2 linked regions of the Saccharicrinis fermentans DSM 9555 = JCM 21142 genome follow. The protein of the gene in region 2 interacts with the protein of the main gene of each other region in a pairwise test. Links are inferred from orthologs where the notes say so. Each region holds a gene or a part of one and is shown on either strand. Other genes may lie near its edges. The genes, in order: gyrB and gyrA.

Region 1 (9,607 bases), 1.0 Mb from region 2 along the record:
AGGGGCTCCGGATTATTCCCTATACCAAAAAGGTATCTCTCTGGGGGTGTTGAGAAAGCATGATCAAAAGATATCGGAACTGAATGAATTGATTCAAAAATACCCCAATTCTAACTATGTGGATGATGCTCTGTACGAAATGGGTAAGTCGTATGTGGCACTCAATGATTTGGATAATGCCATAAAAAGATATAAGACTATTAAAGAAAAGTATCCTAGTAGTAGTTATTCTAAGAAGGCTATGTTGCAATTGGGCTTGGTTTATTATAATGCCAGTGATTATGATAATTCATTGGCTTTTTATAAGCGGGTTGTAAATGAGTTTCCTGGAACGCAAGAGGCATCCGAATCGCTGTTAGGCATACGTAATATTTATATGGACAGGAATGATTTGGATGGCTATGTGCGATACACTAAAAAGTTAGGAAGCTTTGCTCAGGTGGATGAACGAGAGCAAGACTCGTTAAGTTACGTGTCTGCAGAGCGCTATTATTTAGAAACCAAGTGTGATATCGCCATTAAAAACTTTCAACAATATCTGAAAAAATATCCTCAGGGTATGTTTGTGCTCAATGCCAATTACTATATGGCAGATTGTTTGTACAAGCAAGGAGATAAGAGTGATGCCCTAAAAGCATATCGCAATGTTACATCTAGCAGTAAAAATATTTTTACAGAAGAGGCATTGATTAGATCGGGAGAAATTAATTATGCCATGGAAAGTTATCAGGAGGCTTTGAATAATTTCCGTGAGTTGGAAAGAGTAGCCGAGAATCAAACTAACCAGGTGGAAGCACGGATTGGCTTGTTACGGTGTTATGCCAAACTGCAGGATGCTGACAATATCATTGAGGCTGCACAAATAGTATTGGATGATCCTAAGGTTGCTGCTGAGATTGTTCGGGAAGCTAGGTTTATAAAGGCAGGCGCTCATATGATGAAAGGAGATAGCGAACAAGGCATGGCAGAATATGGGTTGTTGGCCCAAAACCCCCAAAGTGCCGAAGGTGCAGAGTCTAAATATTTAATAGCCCAATATTATTTTGATATGGGAGAATATAAAAAAGCCGAGGATGAGGTGTTTGACTTTGCAAATAAAGGAACTTCGCATCAATATTGGCTGGCCAGAAGTTTTATTGTGTTGGCAGACATTTATGAGGCGGGTGAGGAGTATTTTCAGGCTAAACAATATTTGCAAAGTATCACAGAAAACTATAAAGGGAAGGATGATATCCTAGGGATAGTGGCAAAACGTTTGTCCAACCTGGAAAAGAAAATGGCAGTGTCCACCGCAGAGGAGTCTGCCGATTCGTTAAACATTCAATAAGCATTCCTCCATCTTGAATTTGAATAATATTTTAAAAATGAAACATATCAATAAAATACTTTTACTTGCAGTTTCCGTTCTTTGTTTTGTGTCTGTCAATGGGCAGGAGTTAAATAAGGATGTGAAAGTGGTAAGAGAATATAATCCCATCATATCAGATGCTTATAAAATAAATGAGATGCCCGTGGATGAGGTCGATCAGGCTAGTTTTAACCCTGACTTTTCATACGATATCCTGTCAAAGGCCATGTCTTCAGGGCTGGCTGTGGAGCCTATATCCGCCGCGCGCTTAACACCCGAACGAAAGACGATTTTAGATAAGTCATATGTAAAAGGCGGTTTGGGAAATTATGTGACTTTGTTCGGCGAGCTAAATTATAATGTCCTTCGTTCTGAGGAATATGCGGTAGGCTTAAATCTGGGGCATATTACCTCTGCAGGAGATGTTGAACTGGAAGATGATACAAAAGTGGATGCTCCTTTTCATGATACTTGGGCCTCTTTGTATTTTCGCCGCTTTTGGAAAGATTACACCCTTTCGATAGATGCTGACTTTTTGCATAATATATATCATTATTACGGATATCAAAATTTGGAAGAAACAGATTCTTACTATGGTTTGACCTATCCCTTGGAGCCTTTCTTGGGTGAGGATTTGATGGCGGACGAAAGACAGCGTTTGAGTTCTTTTGACTTGTCTGTAGGTTTGAATAATAAAGTGTTGGATGATTCCGGAACTCCTTTTGATGCTGAATTTGAGTTTGGAACCTTTGGTAATGTGACCGGTGTTCAGGAAAATCATTTTGGCTTAAATGGAACAGTGCGTAGCTATATGAATGATATGTTTGTTGATGTGGTGGGTGGTTTTGATTACTACGGTACTTCTATTCCTGATTCTATTTCTCCATTGTATCAATTTGTAGACCGTAGTATGACAGTGGTAAATTTATCGCCTGCTCTGGGTTTTCAGTTTGAAGGGGCTAATGTGAAAATAGGATTGGATATTTTTGCCCAATTAGGCGGGGAGGATGATGATTTTAATGTGTCACCCCATTTGGAAGCTGATTTGGAGATAGCAGAGGGTATCGTTACTGCTTTTGCCGGAGTAAAAGGGGATTATTATATAAATAATTACGAAAAGATACAGCGCGAAAATAGATTTGTTTCGGCTGATGTAAATGTAAATAATAGCTTTCACGGTATTCATCTTTTTGGTGGGCTACGTGGTAACTTTAGCTCGCAGACTAGCTTTACCGCCCGTTTAGACTATTCTACATTTGAGAATGAACACTTTTTTATAAATAGATCTTACGCAGATGTTAGCCCTCTATCTGCTGTATCGGGTCAGATATATCAGTCTAATATATTTGATGTTGAATATGATGATGGTAGTCTGTTGAGCATTTCTGGTGAGCTGAAATACGAGCCTTCTTCTAGTTTTAATATGCTGTTGAAGGGAAAATATAATGGTTGGAATATGGATCGACTGGCTCAGGCCTGGCATAAGCCTGAAATGGAATTGGGAGTATCTGCTAATTATGAGTTTGCTGATGATTTGTGGTTTAATCTCAGTATGTATTCTATTGGCAAACGATATGCTTGGGATGTGCTTGGTGAAGAGGAGAAGGAATTGAAGGGAGTGATTGACTTGAATATGGGACTTAACTATTATATGAGTTCAAAATGGACGCTTTTTGCAAATGTGAATAACCTTCTTATTGGTAAGTATTATCAGTATAATGGCTATCCTTTGCAAGGATTAAACCTAAGAGCGGGAGTAGGATATTCTTTTTAATGAGGTGAAGTAGGGCGTGCTGATGTTATCGTCTCTTATTGAGTATGTTGGTTTGTGAAAAGCAAATGAACGTACGAATGATTTTGTATGGAATTCTGTGTGATGGAGTTTCATATGTGTGGACTAAAAATGGGGTCCTGTTAAAATCATTATAACATGCAGTTTGTGAGTGTTTTATGGTGTTAATAAAAACCTACTTCAAGCGCTTTTTAAAGCCACTATTTTTGTTATCTTTGTAAGGCTTTACAAGTGGCATCGTACACTTTGTAAGAGCAGCATAAAACAAGAAGTTTTTATACGAGAAATCTATAATTGATGAGCGAAGAAATTATTGACGATAACAACCAGAATCAAGAAAACGGTTACTCAGCCAATAGTATTACCGTACTAGAAGGGTTAGAGGCAGTTCGTAAGCGACCTGCTATGTATATTGGAGATGTTGGCGTAAAAGGTTTACACCACTTGGTTTACGAGGTTGTAGATAACTCCATTGATGAGGCTTTGGCCGGTCATTGTGACACCATTTCGGTAATTATTAAAGAAGATAACTCCGTTTTAGTAAAAGATAACGGACGTGGTATTCCTGTGGATCTTCATGAAAAAGAAGGTAAATCCGCTCTAGAGGTAGTAATGACTGTGCTGCATGCCGGTGGTAAATTCGATAAAGATTCTTATAAGGTTTCGGGAGGTCTGCATGGTGTAGGTGTTTCCTGTGTAAATGCACTTTCTACCTATCTTAAAGCAGAGGTTCACCGGAATGGTAAGGCATACCAACAAGAATATGCCATAGGGGTACCTCAGGGTGAATTGCAAGAGTTGGGCGCTACCGATGATACCGGTACCATAATAACTTTTAAGCCTGATGATAGTATTTTTAACACTACGGAGTATAAATATTCTATTTTGGCCAACCGTTTGAGAGAGTTAGCTTTCTTAAACAGGGGAATTAGAATTACCTTGACAGACGAACGTGAGTTGGATGAGGAAGGAAATCAACGAACTGATGAATTTCATTCTGAACGAGGATTGGTAGAGTTTGTTGAGTTTATTGACGAGACCAGAGAGAAATTGACAGAGAATGTGATTCACATTACCACAGAAAAGAATGATGTACCTGTTGAATTGGCGATACAGTACAATACTTCTTTTGGTGAGAATGTGTATTCATATGTAAATAATATTAATACCATTGAGGGGGGGACTCACCTTACTGGTTTCCGAAGGGGGTTGACTCGTACATTAAAAACATGGGCTGATAAATCAGGTTTATTATCTAAGCTTAAGTTTGATATTGCAGGTGATGATTTTAGAGAGGGACTAACTGCTGTGATCTCTGTTAAAGTTCAGGAGCCTCAGTTTGAAGGTCAAACAAAAACGAAGCTGGGTAACTCAGAAGTTAGTTTGGCTGTTGATCAGGCAGTGAGTACGGCGTTGACACATTATCTGGAAGAAAATCCGAAGGATGCCAAGATAATTGTTAATAAGGTAATACTTGCCGCCACAGCACGTCATGCTGCTCGTAAAGCACGCGAAATGGTGCAGCGTAAAACAGTGATGTCCGGTGGTGGATTGCCCGGCAAGTTAGCTGACTGTTCAGATAAAGATCCAGCTATTTGCGAAGTATTTCTTGTGGAGGGTGACTCTGCAGGTGGAACCGCTAAGCAGGGGCGTAACAGGCGTTTTCAAGCCATTTTGCCTTTACGGGGTAAAATACTGAATGTAGAGAAAGCTCTTCAACATAAAGTGTTTGAAAATGAGGAGATAAAAAATATATTTACGGCCCTGGGTATTACTATAGGAACCGAGGAAGATAGTAAGGCATTGAACCTTGAGAAAATTAGATATCATAAAGTGGTGATTATGACAGATGCCGATGTGGATGGTAGCCATATTACTACGCTAATTATGACATTTTTCTTTCGTTATATGCGTGATTTGATAAAGAATGGGTATTTATATATTGCAACGCCTCCTTTGTACCTTTGTAGAAAAGGTAAAAATGTGGAGTATTGTTGGAATGAGCAACAAAGACAGGATTTTGTTGCCAAATACAGTGGAGGTAAAGAAGACTCTGTTCATATACAGCGCTACAAAGGTCTGGGAGAAATGAATGCTGAACAGTTGTGGGAAACAACCATGAATCCCGAACAAAGAACGCTTCGTCAGGTAAGTATAGAAAGCGCAGCAGAAGCTGATCGTGTTTTCTCTATGCTTATGGGGGATGACGTTCCTCCTCGTAAAGAGTTTATCGAGGAAAATGCTACTTATGCTAATATTGATGCCTAATATATTATTCAGGTTTAAAGAAACGTCCTTGCTTAAAGGGCGTTTTTTTTTGGAAATATTTAGTCTGGCACTTTAAAGTTAAGGGTTTGAAGTAAAGGATTTCAGAAGGCAATTCAGAGGTGTTGTTGATGTAAAGTTCTTTTTGATCAGGTTAATAAAAATATTTGCATGACAACTATAAATAACATTTATCCCCAACTTTTGGCACTGACCTTAAATCAGGTTAGCTTTGTCTGGTTTTATTCTACAAATCTTTTTATAAAATCTGTCTTATAGGATCTACCGATGGGTACCTTTGTGTGGTTGGTAAGATACACTTGGTTGCCTGAAATCTTCTCAATTTTAGCAGTGTTAATGATGAAGGATTTATGAATGCGGGCGAATTGATTCATGTTTAATTTTTCTTCCCAATGTCGCAAGGATTCTGTTGCTAAGTATTTTTTAGGGGTGGTTATGATCTCGGTATAATCAGCATCGGACTTTATCAGTATAATGTCGTCTGTGATGATTTTGTAGAGTTCGTGTCCTGATTTTATAAAAAGCTCTTTGCGGAATTCGGGGATTTGATTCTGAGTTTTTGTGTCAGAGGAAGGCTTGCTGGTAATGGGTATTTTATGGATGGCCTTTACAAAGCGTTGAAACGAAAAAGGTTTTAGCAAATAGTCCACAACGCTGTATTCGTAGCTTTGTAGTGCGTAATCGGGAAATGCAGTAGTGAGTATGATGTGTGTTTGTTGCGGTATCATTTTCAAGAAATCCATGCCTGAAATCTTAGGTAGGTGGATGTCCAGGAAAATCAAACCAACCTGCTCTGTTTTTAAAAAGGCCATAGCTTCTATTGCATTTGAAAAGCAGGCTTTTAGGTGTAGTATTTCTATGTCGGCGATATATTTTTTTAAAATTCTTTGCGCCGGTGGCTGGTCTTCTATAATGATGCAGTCCATCATAAATCCTTACTTTTTTGTTGGCCTCAAGGCTTTGTTTTATATAACTTCATGTAAATTGATAGACAAATATACTTCAAATGTTTCATCGCCTCGAATTATTTTTAATTCATGCGCATTGGGATATATTAATTGCAATCGTTTTTTTACATTTTCTAAGCCAATGCCACTTGATAAATCATTTGTATTGGATAGTTGTTGAAAAGAGTTTTTACAAATGAATTTTAATACACCGTTGGGGGTAAGCTCTACTTCTACATCGATTAAAATATCTTTTGTTTGACTGGCCGTACTATGCTTATAGGCATTTTCAATAAATACTATTAATATGATGGGTGCAATATAGAATGAGCCATCAATGTTGCGTTTGGTGAAGTGAATTTTTCCACGATCTTCAATTTGTAATTCGTTGAGTTGCATGTAGTGATGAATGAGTTCTATTTCTTTTTCCAACAAAACAAATTTCTCTTTACATTCATACAACATATATCTTAGTACTGCAGACAATTCCAAAATAATTTCGGGTGTCTTGGGCGATTTTTCAATGGCATAGGCGTATAGATTATTGAGGTTATTAAAAAGAAAATGGGGGTTGATCTGAGATTTTAGGAAACGTAGTTCGCTGTCCTTAATGGCAGCCTCTAACTTTTCAACCTCATGTTGCTTCATTAGTGCATCCCAGGCAAATTTAAATCCCGATAGCATGGTTATAACGGGCATTCCGTTTAATAAGGTATAAAACATACCTGCAAATTTTCGGCCTCTGGTATCGGGAAAGAATATTTGTTCCAAAACAAATTCCTCGATGATAATAGAAATGGAAGTTAATAGAATAATGATAAGGGAGAATTGTATGTATTTTTTTTGATAGAAAAATTTAGGTAAAAAGACGTAGTTAATCAGGAACGCGATGGTGGCATAGTTTATAAAAAATACGATTTGATGAAGCGCTATTTGGGGGTTGTGTTTGTCAAAAGAATAAAAAACAAAAGCCAAAATGTTTAAGATGAATTGGAATATTATTTCCTGAATGGATATGGATTTACGGGAAAGTTTATTGTTCATATGTTTAAATTTATCTTTCAATAGCCATATGGAACTCCTTATCTTCATCATTGGTTGGTGAGAGAAAGTTTTACTTATAGCTCTTCTTATCAAATTAAAAGTAATGGCTTTGTTTTAAATGAAGAAATTTAACCCCGCAACCGCTCGTTTGATACGTCCAACAACAGTGTATTACCTGTCAAATTGAATGGGTCATTGAGCGCTTCATTTGTGTCGTTCAAAGATCATTTTTTTTTAATTGCTGAATAGTCCTGTTTTTTGTGGTAATTAAGAATAAAATAAATGTAAAAATGCGAATAATTAATTTCATTGTATGGTTGATCTTGTTTTCTTTGCCCATGGGTGTTAACGCGCAAGGAAAAGAGGTCATAGTGAAGGGTGTTGTTGTTGATGGGGCTGTCAGACCTGTTGAGTTTGCCACCATTATTATCAAAGATAAGCTTACAAATACGAATGTTACCGGAACGACCTCTGGCGATGATGGCGCCTTTGAGCTTGCGACAGTGTCGGATAACTTTTATGTGGAAGTTAGCTTTTTAGGATATGAACCCGTGGTTTTAACAAATATAAAAGTTGTTAATGGAAGGGTTGATATGGGCACGATAACTTTAAACGAAAGTAATAATCAAGTGGGAGAAGTTGTGGTTAGGGCAGAGAAGTCTCAAACGGAATTTAAACTTGATAAACGTGTTTTTAATGTAGGTAAAGATATTAGCAGTACAGGAATGAGTGCCATGGAGGTTCTTAATAATGTGCCATCGGTAAATGTGGATATAGAAGGTGCTATCAGTCTACGTGGCAGCGAAGGCGTTCAGATTCTGATTAATGGCAAACCATCTGTTATAGCCAGCGATGAAAGCAATGCGCTGGGAACGATCACTGCTGAAATGATAGAGAGGATAGAAGTGATCACTAATCCTTCAGCCAAATATGATGCAGAAGGAACTTCTGGTATTATTAATATTGTGATTAAAAAGGATGAACGAAAAGGTCTCAATGGTTCTCTTTCCTTGAATACCGGTAGTCCTGCTAATCATAGTGTGGGCGTTAGTCTCAATAGACGAACAGAAAAGTTTAATTTGTTTAGTCAGCTTGGTGTTGGGCGACGAGAAATGCCAAGGGATAAAAAAAGTATTAATAGTGATTTGATCAATCATTCATCCATTGTTACCGAAGGAACCGAATATAGAAAAGAGACTTTCTACAATGTTATATTAGGAACCGATTATCACATCAATGATTATAACATATTGACCCTCTCAGGAAATGTAGCCTATGAAGTTGAAGATCAGCCTTCGTTGATTCGTTACAGTCAGTTGGTCAACGGAGTGGAAGAGGCTCGCTGGTTTAGGGACGAGACAACAGATGCCACAAACCCTAAATGGAGATATGAGCTGCAGTATGTGAAGAATTTTAAGGATGACAAAGAACATCAGTTATTATTTAGTGCTTTGGGTAATTTCTTCGGTAAAGATCAATCATCGGTGTTTACAAATACAGTTAATTTTGGCAATGTTGATGGAGCTGACCAAAAGACAGCAACCGACTTTCAGGAAGCTAAATATACTTTTAACCTGGACTATACGAATCCTTTAACAGAGGAGATTATGATTGAAGCCGGAGGACAGTATGTGTTGCAAGATGTAAATAATGATTATGAGGTGAGCAATTGGGACAATATGCAATGGCTAGCGGACGATGGCTTAACCAATGTGTTTGAATATGATCAGAAAGTATTGGGGCTCTATGGAACCGCATCTTATGAAGGGAAAAAAATGGGATTAAAGCTCGGCCTGCGGATAGAACAAACCGATTTGAAGACTTTGCTTATCAATACGCAAGAGTCTAATGATCAGAATTATTATAATTTTTTTCCATCCATCCATACCTCATTAAAACTGACCAGCCACTTTTCTCTTCAGGCAGGATATTCCAAAAGGATATACAGACCCAGATTGTGGGATCTAAACCCATTCTTTAATATTCGTAATACGTACAGCGTCAGAGCTGGCAATCCCGATTTGCAGCCTGAGTATACTGATTCTTATGAATTGACAAGTATTTATGTGCTCAGCAAGGCTTCATTGAACTTTGGTGTTTATTATCGATATACAACTGATGCCGTAGAAAATGTTTCGGTTTATGAGAACAATGTGAATACCTCTATGCCAATGAATATTGGTATTAATC
Region 2 (9,736 bases):
GTGGAGTGGCGGTATTCCGGCTTGTTTATTTATTTATAAAAATAAAAGAATTTTTCATGAAGGACAGGTCACCCTTGAATTTATTGAAGATACATTGAACTCTTTATCGCTTTAGGTGTTTTTCTGCTAGTTTATTATGGTTTGATCCATAAGTATGTCTGTATATTAATTTCACTATTCACTAAAAGTAGTACACATGAAAAGACTAGTATTATTAGCCATTTTTGCCTTTGTTGTAATGATGGGCCATGCACAGTTAAGTATTGGTGATGTTGCACCTGATTTTAAACTTAAAAGTACCGATAACAAAAGTGTTTCTTTAAAGCAATATAGCGCTGAAAAAGGTGTTATATTGGTTTTTACCTGTAATCATTGTCCTTATGCTAAATTATACGAAGATAGGATTATTGCTTTAGATAAAGAATATAAAACAAAGGGCTTTCCGGTAATCGCTATTAATCCCAATAATCCTGAGGAATTTGAGGAAGATTCTTTTGAAAATATGATAAAAAGAGCCAAAGACAAAGGATTTACTTTTCCGTATCTGGTGGATGATCAAGGATTATATGCCAAGTATGGTGCTACAAAAACACCACATATTTATTTACTTAAGAATGATGCCGGTAAATTTAAAGTAAGTTATATTGGTGCCATCGACGATTCTCCAAGAGATGCTTCGCGCGTAAAAGAAAAATACCTGGCTCAGGCCATAGATGCCGAACTTTCAGGAAAAGAACCTAAAGTAAAAGAAACAAAGGCCATAGGTTGTAGTATTAAAGCATATTGAAAAATTGAACAAATTTGATTTTCGGTAAAACAATGCATAAATTAGTGATAATAACCTGTAATTCTGCTTGTTAAAATAACTTTTCAGAGAAGGCTACGTATATAGAACAAATTAATATTTGTTGGTAATGTTTAGGCATTGATATTTTGTGGTTTAGATTGCTTTTACTTATTTTTGCCTTCAATAAACGGGGAGATTGGATGAAATTTATATATAAGGCTAACCTTGCACTATTAGGGGTTATTTCATTAAGCATTGCTAATTTAACATTTTTTAATTCTGGTGATTCTTTCGGTGGAGATTTTGTTCCACCGACACCTTCTGTCGCTTCTCACAGAATTCCAAATGCATTTTCTGATCAAGAAAGATTCGAGGTCATTGATAATAATGTCACTCGTTTTCTTAAAAAAAATCAATTGGCCGGTGCCTCTGTGTCTGTAGTAAAAGACGGTAAACTTGTGTTTACCAAGGGGTATGGCTATGCCGATAAGGAAAAATCGATTCAAGTGCAACCGTATAATTTGTTTCGTATCGCTAGTGTTTCAAAATTAGTGACGGCTGTGGCGGTAATGAAACTGGTTGAAGATAAAAAGTTAACGCTAAATAGTTATGTATTTGGAAAAAATGGCATTTTGAATGATTCTATTTTTCTGGGATATAAAGACCCTAAGATGGAGCATATTACAGTTAGGCAATTGCTTAATCATTCTGCTGGATTTACCAATAGATATGGAGATCCAATGTTTATTCCAACAGTTATTGCCAAAAAAATGAATATTGATTTTCCCGTACAAAAGGAAGATATTATTCGTTTTATGCTGACTAAACGTTTACATTACCCGCCAGGAACAATGTCTTCTTATAGCAATTTTGGTTATGCTATCCTTGAGGAGGTTATAGAAAAAACTTCGGGTATGGATTATGAACGCTTTGTGAAAACCAATGTGTTGTATCCTTTAGAAATTTTTGATATGCAAATTGGAGGAAGTTATCCTTCGGAACGTCGTGACTTGGAAGTGAAATATTATGAGCCTGAGGATGCTTATTTGGTTGAGGATCACATGGGAAATGACCAAAAAGTACCCAGATGTTATGGAGGCAACGACATTAAAACTCTCGGAGCTGCAGGTGGTTGGATAGCTTCAACAACGGATTTGCTCAGGCTGATTGTTGCTATCGATGGATTTGATACTCCTAGTGACATATTATCCAGTAATAGTATTCATGAAATGAGCACAACAGAGCTTGTTGGTGGTAGTCCACTTGGATGGCGCGGTGTAAAAAAACATTACTGGTATAGAACAGGAACCTTGGCTGGTACATCTGCTTTGGTAGTTCGTCAGGACGATGGCTTGTCTTATGCCATTGTATTTAATACCAATTCATGGAAAGGGCCGAAATTTGCCAATGATGTAAAATACATGATGGATCATACACTTGCCAAAGTGAATGAATGGCCGGACTACAATTTATTTGATCTTAGAAATCAAGGAATACCACGTCGCAAAAGCATTGTCTTCTAAACATTTTCATTCTTCTCGGTGTTTACAATGCATCAAAAAGCTTTTGTTTTTTTGTATAGGGTAAAATAAGATCATATGGTAGATATAACAGAATTCAAAATAACACAATTACCTTTTGGAGAAAGAAGAACCAATCATAAACCGGATATAAGTATTTATCAGTATTTAGAGGAAGAGGGTGTTCGGAAAATGGTCAGTGATCATTACGAATTATTGGTAGATAGCGAGATTAAAGATATTTTTCCACCTCGCGGTGAAATGCTCGAGGGGGCTAAAAAGAGATCCGCAGACTTTTTTGTCCAGCGTTTTGGAGGTCCTGAATATTATAAAATGACTCGAGGTAACCCAATGTTGGCTAGTCGGCATTTACCCTTTAAAATAACACCTAAAACAAGATTGGTTTGGCTTGATTGCTATAGACAGGTGCTGTCGAAAATAGACAATGTACCTGATGATTTGATTTTATCATTCTGGCACTGGCTGGACGAGTTTTCTAATTGGATGGTAAATCAACATGATGAACCAAGTTTTAAGTTAGGTTTTAATATTCAAAAATAATGGATAAGCACCTGAAATACTGGTGCTTTTTGTTTTTATACATTTGTCTCATAGTTGATATTATGTTATTTTGATATATAAAAATATATCCGACCCATTTGAGCCGGATATATTTTTATACTTTATAATGCTTTCAATTTTTCATTTACTTCCTTGTACTTATCCATCATTTCAAAACGATAGTATAATGTTTTAAGACTTTCCAATACAGCCGCTTCATCTGGTTTAATACTTGTAGCTCGTTCAAAGAATGGCAATGACTCTTTAAACGTTGCTTCAGCAATGGCTTTCTTGGCCTCAAACTTTTTAAAGTCAGTTTCAGCATTCGCTACGTTCATTTGCTCAACTCCTTTATTAAAGTACATAACACCTAAATTATAAAGCGCATTAAAATACTCTGAATCAATTTCTAGGCATTTGTTATAGTCTGCTAATGCTGCATCAAAATTTTTGCTATTATCATTCAATACGGCCCTGGCATAGTAAAAAGACGGATTATTCTTGTCACTTTCAATGGCTTTATTTAAATAATCTAAAGCTTTATCATTTTGCTTTGTTTCAAGATAATAGTTGATCAACTGGGTTAAAATTCGGTTATCCTCAGGATAAGTTTCAAAACCTCTGATCAAGTTATCACCCATCTTGGCTGAATCCCCTTTTTCGGCATACATTTGGTGCATTAACAAAACTGCATCACCACCACCATATTTTACCGAGATGGCTTTATCAAAATATTTTTCTGCCATTTCCCAGTTTTTACCATTATAAGCTGCCAAAGCGGTATTAAATACGATGGCTGTATCCAGTTTTTCACCCTGAATCTCTACCATATATTCATTTTCGTTCAGTCTTAGCAAACCGTCAAAGGCAGTAACAGCTGTGGCAAAATCTTCTTTATTAAAGGCCTCAACACCTGCATTGGTCAATTGATTACCAAAAAACAATAGTGCTTGTCCAATTTCTTTTTTGTACTTGCCTATTTTTTTTCCTTTGGCATCACCTTTTTTATCCAATTCAATGGCTTTTTGGTAATACTCATAAGCTTTTATAATCCCTTTATCGTCTTTACCGTCCTGACCAAGTTTTGTATAAACTTTTGCAGCCACAATGTAGGTTTTAGGGTTGTTTTTACTTTTCTCGTGTACCATTGCTGCATCTATAGCCTCTTTGGCTTTAACCGCATCACCTTGATCCAGTAAGGTAGTAGCTGTAGTAATTTTTCCGTTCTGAGCTATCGCCGCAGAAAATGTAAGCACAGCTGCTAAAAATAAAACTGTTTTTTTCATCATATTAAGTTTTTATGTGTGTATTTACACCTCAAAAATAATATACTTTATTCTTGATCGTTGTTAATTGTTTCGTCGTTATTATCTGTGTTTTCTTTGTTATCTGTGTTTTCGTTTATTGGATTCTCTCCTGTATTTTCTTCATCCACATTTTCACTTATAACTTCCTCTTCTTTAAAAGCAGAAACTTTTGCTACAGAAGCAATCTGGTCATTGTTTCTCAAATTAATTACTTTAACTCCCTGGGTAGCTCTCCCGGTGGTTCTTAATTCAGACAAGGCCAAACGTATAGTGATTCCCGATTTATTGATAATCATTAAATCATTATCATCGGTTACATTTTTAATGGATATAAGTTCACCGGTCTTATCTGTAATTTTCATTGTTTTTACACCTTTACCACCTCGGTTGGTAATACGGTAATCTTCAATTTTAGATCTTTTTCCAAATCCTTTTTCAGATACTACTAGAACATCTTCTTGGGTTATATCTTTTACACATATCATGCCAACCACTTCATCCTTAGTTGTATCCAAAGCTATACCCCTCACTCCTAGGCCTGTACGCCCGATACACCTAACTTTACTTTCGTTAAATCGGATGGCCCGACCCGAACGAGTTGCCATTAATATTTCGTTTACCCCATTGGTTAATCTGGCTTGTATTAGTTCATCATCTTCTTTAATGGTGATGGCATTCACTCCATTTACACGAGGACGCGAATAGTCAGCCAACAACGATTTTTTGATAATACCTTTTTTGGTTCCCATTATAATATAATGGTTATTGATATAGTCTTGATCGTTTAATTTTTTGACTTTTATAAATGCTTTTACGCAATCATCAGGTTCAATATTCAATAAGTTTTGAATTGCTCTTCCTTTTGTATTCTTGGCTCCCTCTGGAATTTCGTATACTTTCAGCCAGAAACAACGTCCTTTTGCAGTGAAAAACAGCATGGTGTTGTGCATGGTTGCAGGATACAAATGTTCAATAAAGTCCTCGTCACGTGTTGTACTTCCTTTAGAGCCTACTCCTCCCCTAGATTGTGTTCTAAATTCTGCCAACGGAGTTCTTTTTATATAACCCATGTGCGAAATAGTAATAATCATTTCATCATCGGCATAAAAATCTTCTGGATTGAATTCTTCTGATGAGTAAACAATCTCCGTTTTCCTATCATCTCCATATTTTTCCCTGATGACGATTAGTTCATCGGTAATAATTTCCATTCGTCTGGGTTCGTTGGCCAAGATATCTTTCAAATCCGCAATTTCTTTTAATAAATCGTCATATTCACCGCGTAATTTATCTTGTTCAAGTCCTGTTAATTGGCGCAAGCGCATATCCACAATGGCACGTGCCTGAATGTCTGTTAGTTCAAAGCGTTCAATTAATTTTTCACGTGCAATATCCGGACTGGAAGCTGCTCTGATAATTTTGATTACTTCGTCAATATTATCACTTGCAATAATCAATCCTTCAAGTATATGAGCTCTTTTTTCTGCTTGTTCCAACTCATATTGTGTACGACGGATAACTACGTCGTGACGGTGTTCCACGAAATTACTGATTAAACCTTTAAGGTTAAGCATTTGTGGACGACCTTTTACCAGTGCAATATTATTAACACTGAAAGACGATTGAAGAGCAGTTAATTTGTAGAGATTATTTAAAACAACATTGGCAATGGCATCCCGTTTTAAATCAACAACGATACGCATTCCATCTCTATCGGACTCGTCATTAACATTGGAAATACCTTCTATTTTCTTTTCATTGACAAGCTCTGCTATTTTAATAATTAACTCAGCTTTGTTTACCAAATAAGGAATTTCTGTAACAACTATTTTTTCTCTGCCATTTTTATCACTTTCAACCTCTGCTTTGGCACGAACAACTACTTTACCCCTACCTGTTTCAAAGGCATCTTTTACACCTTTATAACCATAAATAATACCACCTGTAGGAAAATCAGGCGCTTTTACATATTCTAAAAGGCCATCTATATCAATATCATTGTTTTCAATATAAGCAATGGTAGCATTGATGATCTCAGTTAAATTATGAGGTGGCATATTGGTTGCCATACCAACCGCGATTCCAGAAGCTCCGTTAACCAAGAGGTTAGGTATTCTGGTAGGTAAAACGGTTGGCTCCTGCATGGAGTCATCAAAGTTCAATTGAAAATCAACAGTTCTTTTATCTATATCGATCAGCGTTTCTTCTGCTATCTTATTCAAACGTGCCTCAGTGTAACGCATTGCTGCAGGACTGTCACCATCAACAGAACCAAAGTTACCCTGCCCATCTACTAGCGGGTAGCGTAGCGACCAATCTTGCGCCATACGTACCATTGCATAATAAACCGATGTATCACCGTGTGGATGGTACTTACCCAGTACTTCCCCAACGATTCTTGCAGATTTTTTATATGGCTTGGAGGAAGTAACTCCTAAATCACTCATTCCGTAAAGAACACGCCTATGTACAGGTTTAAAGCCGTCCCTAACATCAGGCAATGCTCTAGAAACAATAACCGACATCGAATAGTCGATGTAGGCCGATTTCATTTCTTCCTCAATATTTATTTTTATAATTTTCTCTCCTTCAGCCATTTAATATAAAATTATGAATTAGAATATACAAACGAAAACAGGCCTATATAAGCCTGTTTTTTGGACGGCCTAATTTAGTCATTTATGTGCTAATAATAAAGCGAAAAAGTATACAATTTATTAACAGGGAATAAACATTCTGAAATTCGCATTATTATTGTTATTTTTAGGGTTAATTGTGCGGAAAAATTAAAATAAATTGTAATTTTAAATAAACAAGATATTACTTTTATAGACCAATTACGGTAAATTTGGCATGAGATCGTTAAATGAACCTGTTGAAATGTCAGGATTGAACTTAATTGTACGGTAATTGTAGTAAAACAAGAAAAGATATATTAAATGAATTTGAATTTTACCCAAAGAATTAACGATGTAATAGGTTTTTCAAAAGAAGAAGCCGAAAGGTTGGGTAACCCCTATATTTCTCCGGAACACCTTTTACTGGGTCTTTTAAGGGAAGGTGAAGGTACGGCCATAGAGATATTGGAACAACTAAGGGTTGATCTTCATAACCTAAAAAGCAGCATTGAATCAAAGTTAAAAACAAATGTAGTATTGGAGCATACAGAACATATACCTTTATTAAAATCATCGGAAAGAATATTGCGATTGATTTATTTGGAGGCTCGTTCGTTAAAAAGTAAGAATATTAATACGGGGCATTTACTTTTGGCTTTATTAAAGGACAACAATGGATTTATACCTGAACTTATGACAGAAGAAAAAATTAACTACGAAAAAGTAAAAGGATTAATGGCTAACAACGAACCATTGGCCAAGGCTGATTTGCCGGAGGACGATGATCAAGACAGTCCATTTTCCTCAGGAGGAGGTGCCGACGCACCTCGCTCATCTGGAGGATCCAAAGGTTCAGATACACCTGTTCTGGACAATTTTGGTATCGATATGACACAGGCTGCCGAAGAAGGGAAGCTTGACCCAATTGTAGGTCGTGAAGGTGAAATAGAGCGTTTGGCACAAATTTTAAGTCGAAGAAAAAAGAATAACCCCATATTAATAGGAGAACCAGGGGTCGGTAAATCGGCTATCGCAGAAGGTTTGGCTATTCGTATACACCAAAAGAAAGTATCACGTGTACTTTTTGATAAACGAGTGGTAACCCTTGACCTGGCATCCATCGTTGCGGGAACTAAATACAGGGGGCAGTTCGAAGAAAGAATGAAAGCTATCTTAAACGAACTATCTAAGAATCCGAATATCATCTTATTTATTGATGAGATACATACTATTGTAGGTGCTGGTGGTGCTACGGGTTCTCTGGATGCAGCGAATATGCTGAAGCCTGCACTGGCTCGTGGCGAAATCCAATGTATTGGAGCTACTACATTAGACGAGTATCGTCAGCATATAGAAAAAGATGGTGCCCTGGAAAGACGTTTCCAAAAAGTAATGGTGGAACCAACAAGTATTGAAGAGACCGTAGAAATACTAAATAATATCAAGGAGAAATACGAGGATCACCATAATGTTACTTTTACCAAAGAAGCAATTGAGGCTTGTGTAAAACTGACCGAGCGATATATCACAGACCGCCACCTGCCTGACAAGGCTATTGACGCTCTGGACGAGGCCGGATCACGCGTACATATTTCCAATATCATTGTTCCAGAAACCATATTAAAGCTGGAAGAGCAAATAGAGGAAACGAAAGAAAACAAAATTAAAGCTGTAAAAGCACAGAACTTTGAACTGGCCGCGAGCTTTAGAGATAAGGAAAAAACTTATCTGGAAGATTTGAACAATGCTAAGTTTAAATGGGAACAAGAGCTCCAGCAGCATCGTGAGATTGTTGATGTAGAAAAAGTGGCTGAAGTTGTTGCCATGATGACCGGCATTCCTGTTCAAAGAGTTGCGCAAGCCGAAGGTTTCAGACTTTTGCAAATGGGAGACCAGTTGAAAGGTAGTGTCATTGGCCAAGAAGAAGCTATTCAAAAAATTGTAAAAGCCATACAGCGTAACCGTGCTGGACTTAAGGATCCCAACAGACCTATTGGTTCTTTTGTATTTCTGGGACCAACTGGTGTTGGTAAAACTCACCTGGCTAAAGTACTGGCCAAGTATTTATTTGACTCTACGGATGCTCTAATTCGTATCGATATGAGTGAATATATGGAGAAATTTTCTGTTTCGAGATTGGTTGGTGCACCTCCGGGATATGTTGGATACGAAGAGGGTGGACAGTTGACCGAGAAAGTAAGAAGAAGACCTTATTCTGTAATTCTGTTAGATGAGATTGAAAAAGCACACCCTGATGTGTTTAATTTGTTACTGCAAGTATTGGATGAAGGTAGATTAACCGATAGTTTAGGTCGCAAGGTAGACTTTAAAAATACGATCATTATCATGACATCCAATATTGGTAGTCGCGAGTTAAAAGATTTTGGTAGAGGGGTTGGTTTCCAAACAAGTAGTAGAGAGTCTGATTCAGATCATGCACGCCATGTAATTCAAAAAGCCCTTAAAAAGGCATTTGCCCCTGAGTTTATTAATCGTATAGATGACGTTATTGTATTTAACACCCTTGATAAGGAGCATATCTTCAAAATTATTGATATTGAACTTAAAGGTTTGTACACGCGTGTTGAATCATTGGGTTATAAATTAGAACTGACCGAAAAGGCTAAAGACTTTATTGCCAAGAAAGGATTTGATACCAACTTTGGTGCTAGACCTTTAAAAAGGGCAATTCAAAAATATCTCGAAGACGAAATGGCAGAGGTTATTATTCAGGCTTCGGTTACGGAGGGAGATATTATAAAGGTGGACTTCAATGAAAAGGATGAAAAAATATTTACATCCATTGAAAAGAAGATAAAAGCATTAAAAGATTCTAATACGAGCGAAAATTAATTATTTGCGACCTATTTATTCGCAATAAATATATTAAAAGGCTGTCCGGCAATAAAATGAATGGACAGCCTTTTTTTATTTTATACATAA

The links.
Region 1: the proteins of gyrA (region 2) and gyrB interact in binary tests that used the Escherichia coli proteins (3 or more experiments, as listed by UniProt). The link is inferred for Saccharicrinis fermentans DSM 9555 = JCM 21142 from one-to-one orthologs.

The regions. Positions count from the first base shown.
Region 1 is NZ_KI912107.1:2,596,064-2,605,670, reverse strand. Bases 2,955-5,922 are described here. They hold gyrB (DNA topoisomerase (ATP-hydrolyzing) subunit B), read left to right. Parts: upstream 2,955-3,437; coding sequence 3,438-5,408; downstream 5,409-5,922. Other genes in these bases: CYTFE_RS0110345 (LytR/AlgR family response regulator transcription factor), read right to left, coding at 5,648-5,922; CYTFE_RS0110355 (TonB-dependent receptor), read left to right, coding at 2,955-3,122. Outside these bases: CYTFE_RS26085 (tetratricopeptide repeat protein), read left to right, coding at 1-1,327; more of CYTFE_RS0110355, read left to right, coding at 1,365-2,954; more of CYTFE_RS0110345, read right to left, coding at 5,923-6,355; CYTFE_RS0110340 (sensor histidine kinase), read right to left, coding at 6,392-7,417; CYTFE_RS0110335 (outer membrane beta-barrel family protein), read left to right, coding at 7,708-9,607. UniProt on the Escherichia coli protein: DNA gyrase negatively supercoils closed circular double-stranded DNA in an ATP-dependent manner to maintain chromosomes in an underwound state.
Region 2 is NZ_KI912107.1:1,554,752-1,564,487, reverse strand. The notes cover bases 3,988-7,084. They hold gyrA (DNA gyrase subunit A), read right to left. Parts: upstream 6,773-7,084; coding sequence 4,202-6,772; downstream 3,988-4,201. Other genes in these bases: CYTFE_RS0106285 (tetratricopeptide repeat protein), read right to left, coding at 3,988-4,157. Also shown: CYTFE_RS25265 (TlpA family protein disulfide reductase), read left to right, coding at 1-115; CYTFE_RS0106300 (thioredoxin family protein), read left to right, coding at 197-787; CYTFE_RS25260 (serine hydrolase domain-containing protein), read left to right, coding at 988-2,310; CYTFE_RS0106290 (globin domain-containing protein), read left to right, coding at 2,386-2,868; more of CYTFE_RS0106285, read right to left, coding at 2,991-3,987; CYTFE_RS0106275 (ATP-dependent Clp protease ATP-binding subunit), read left to right, coding at 7,115-9,646. UniProt on the Escherichia coli protein: A type II topoisomerase that negatively supercoils closed circular double-stranded (ds) DNA in an ATP-dependent manner to maintain chromosomes in an underwound state.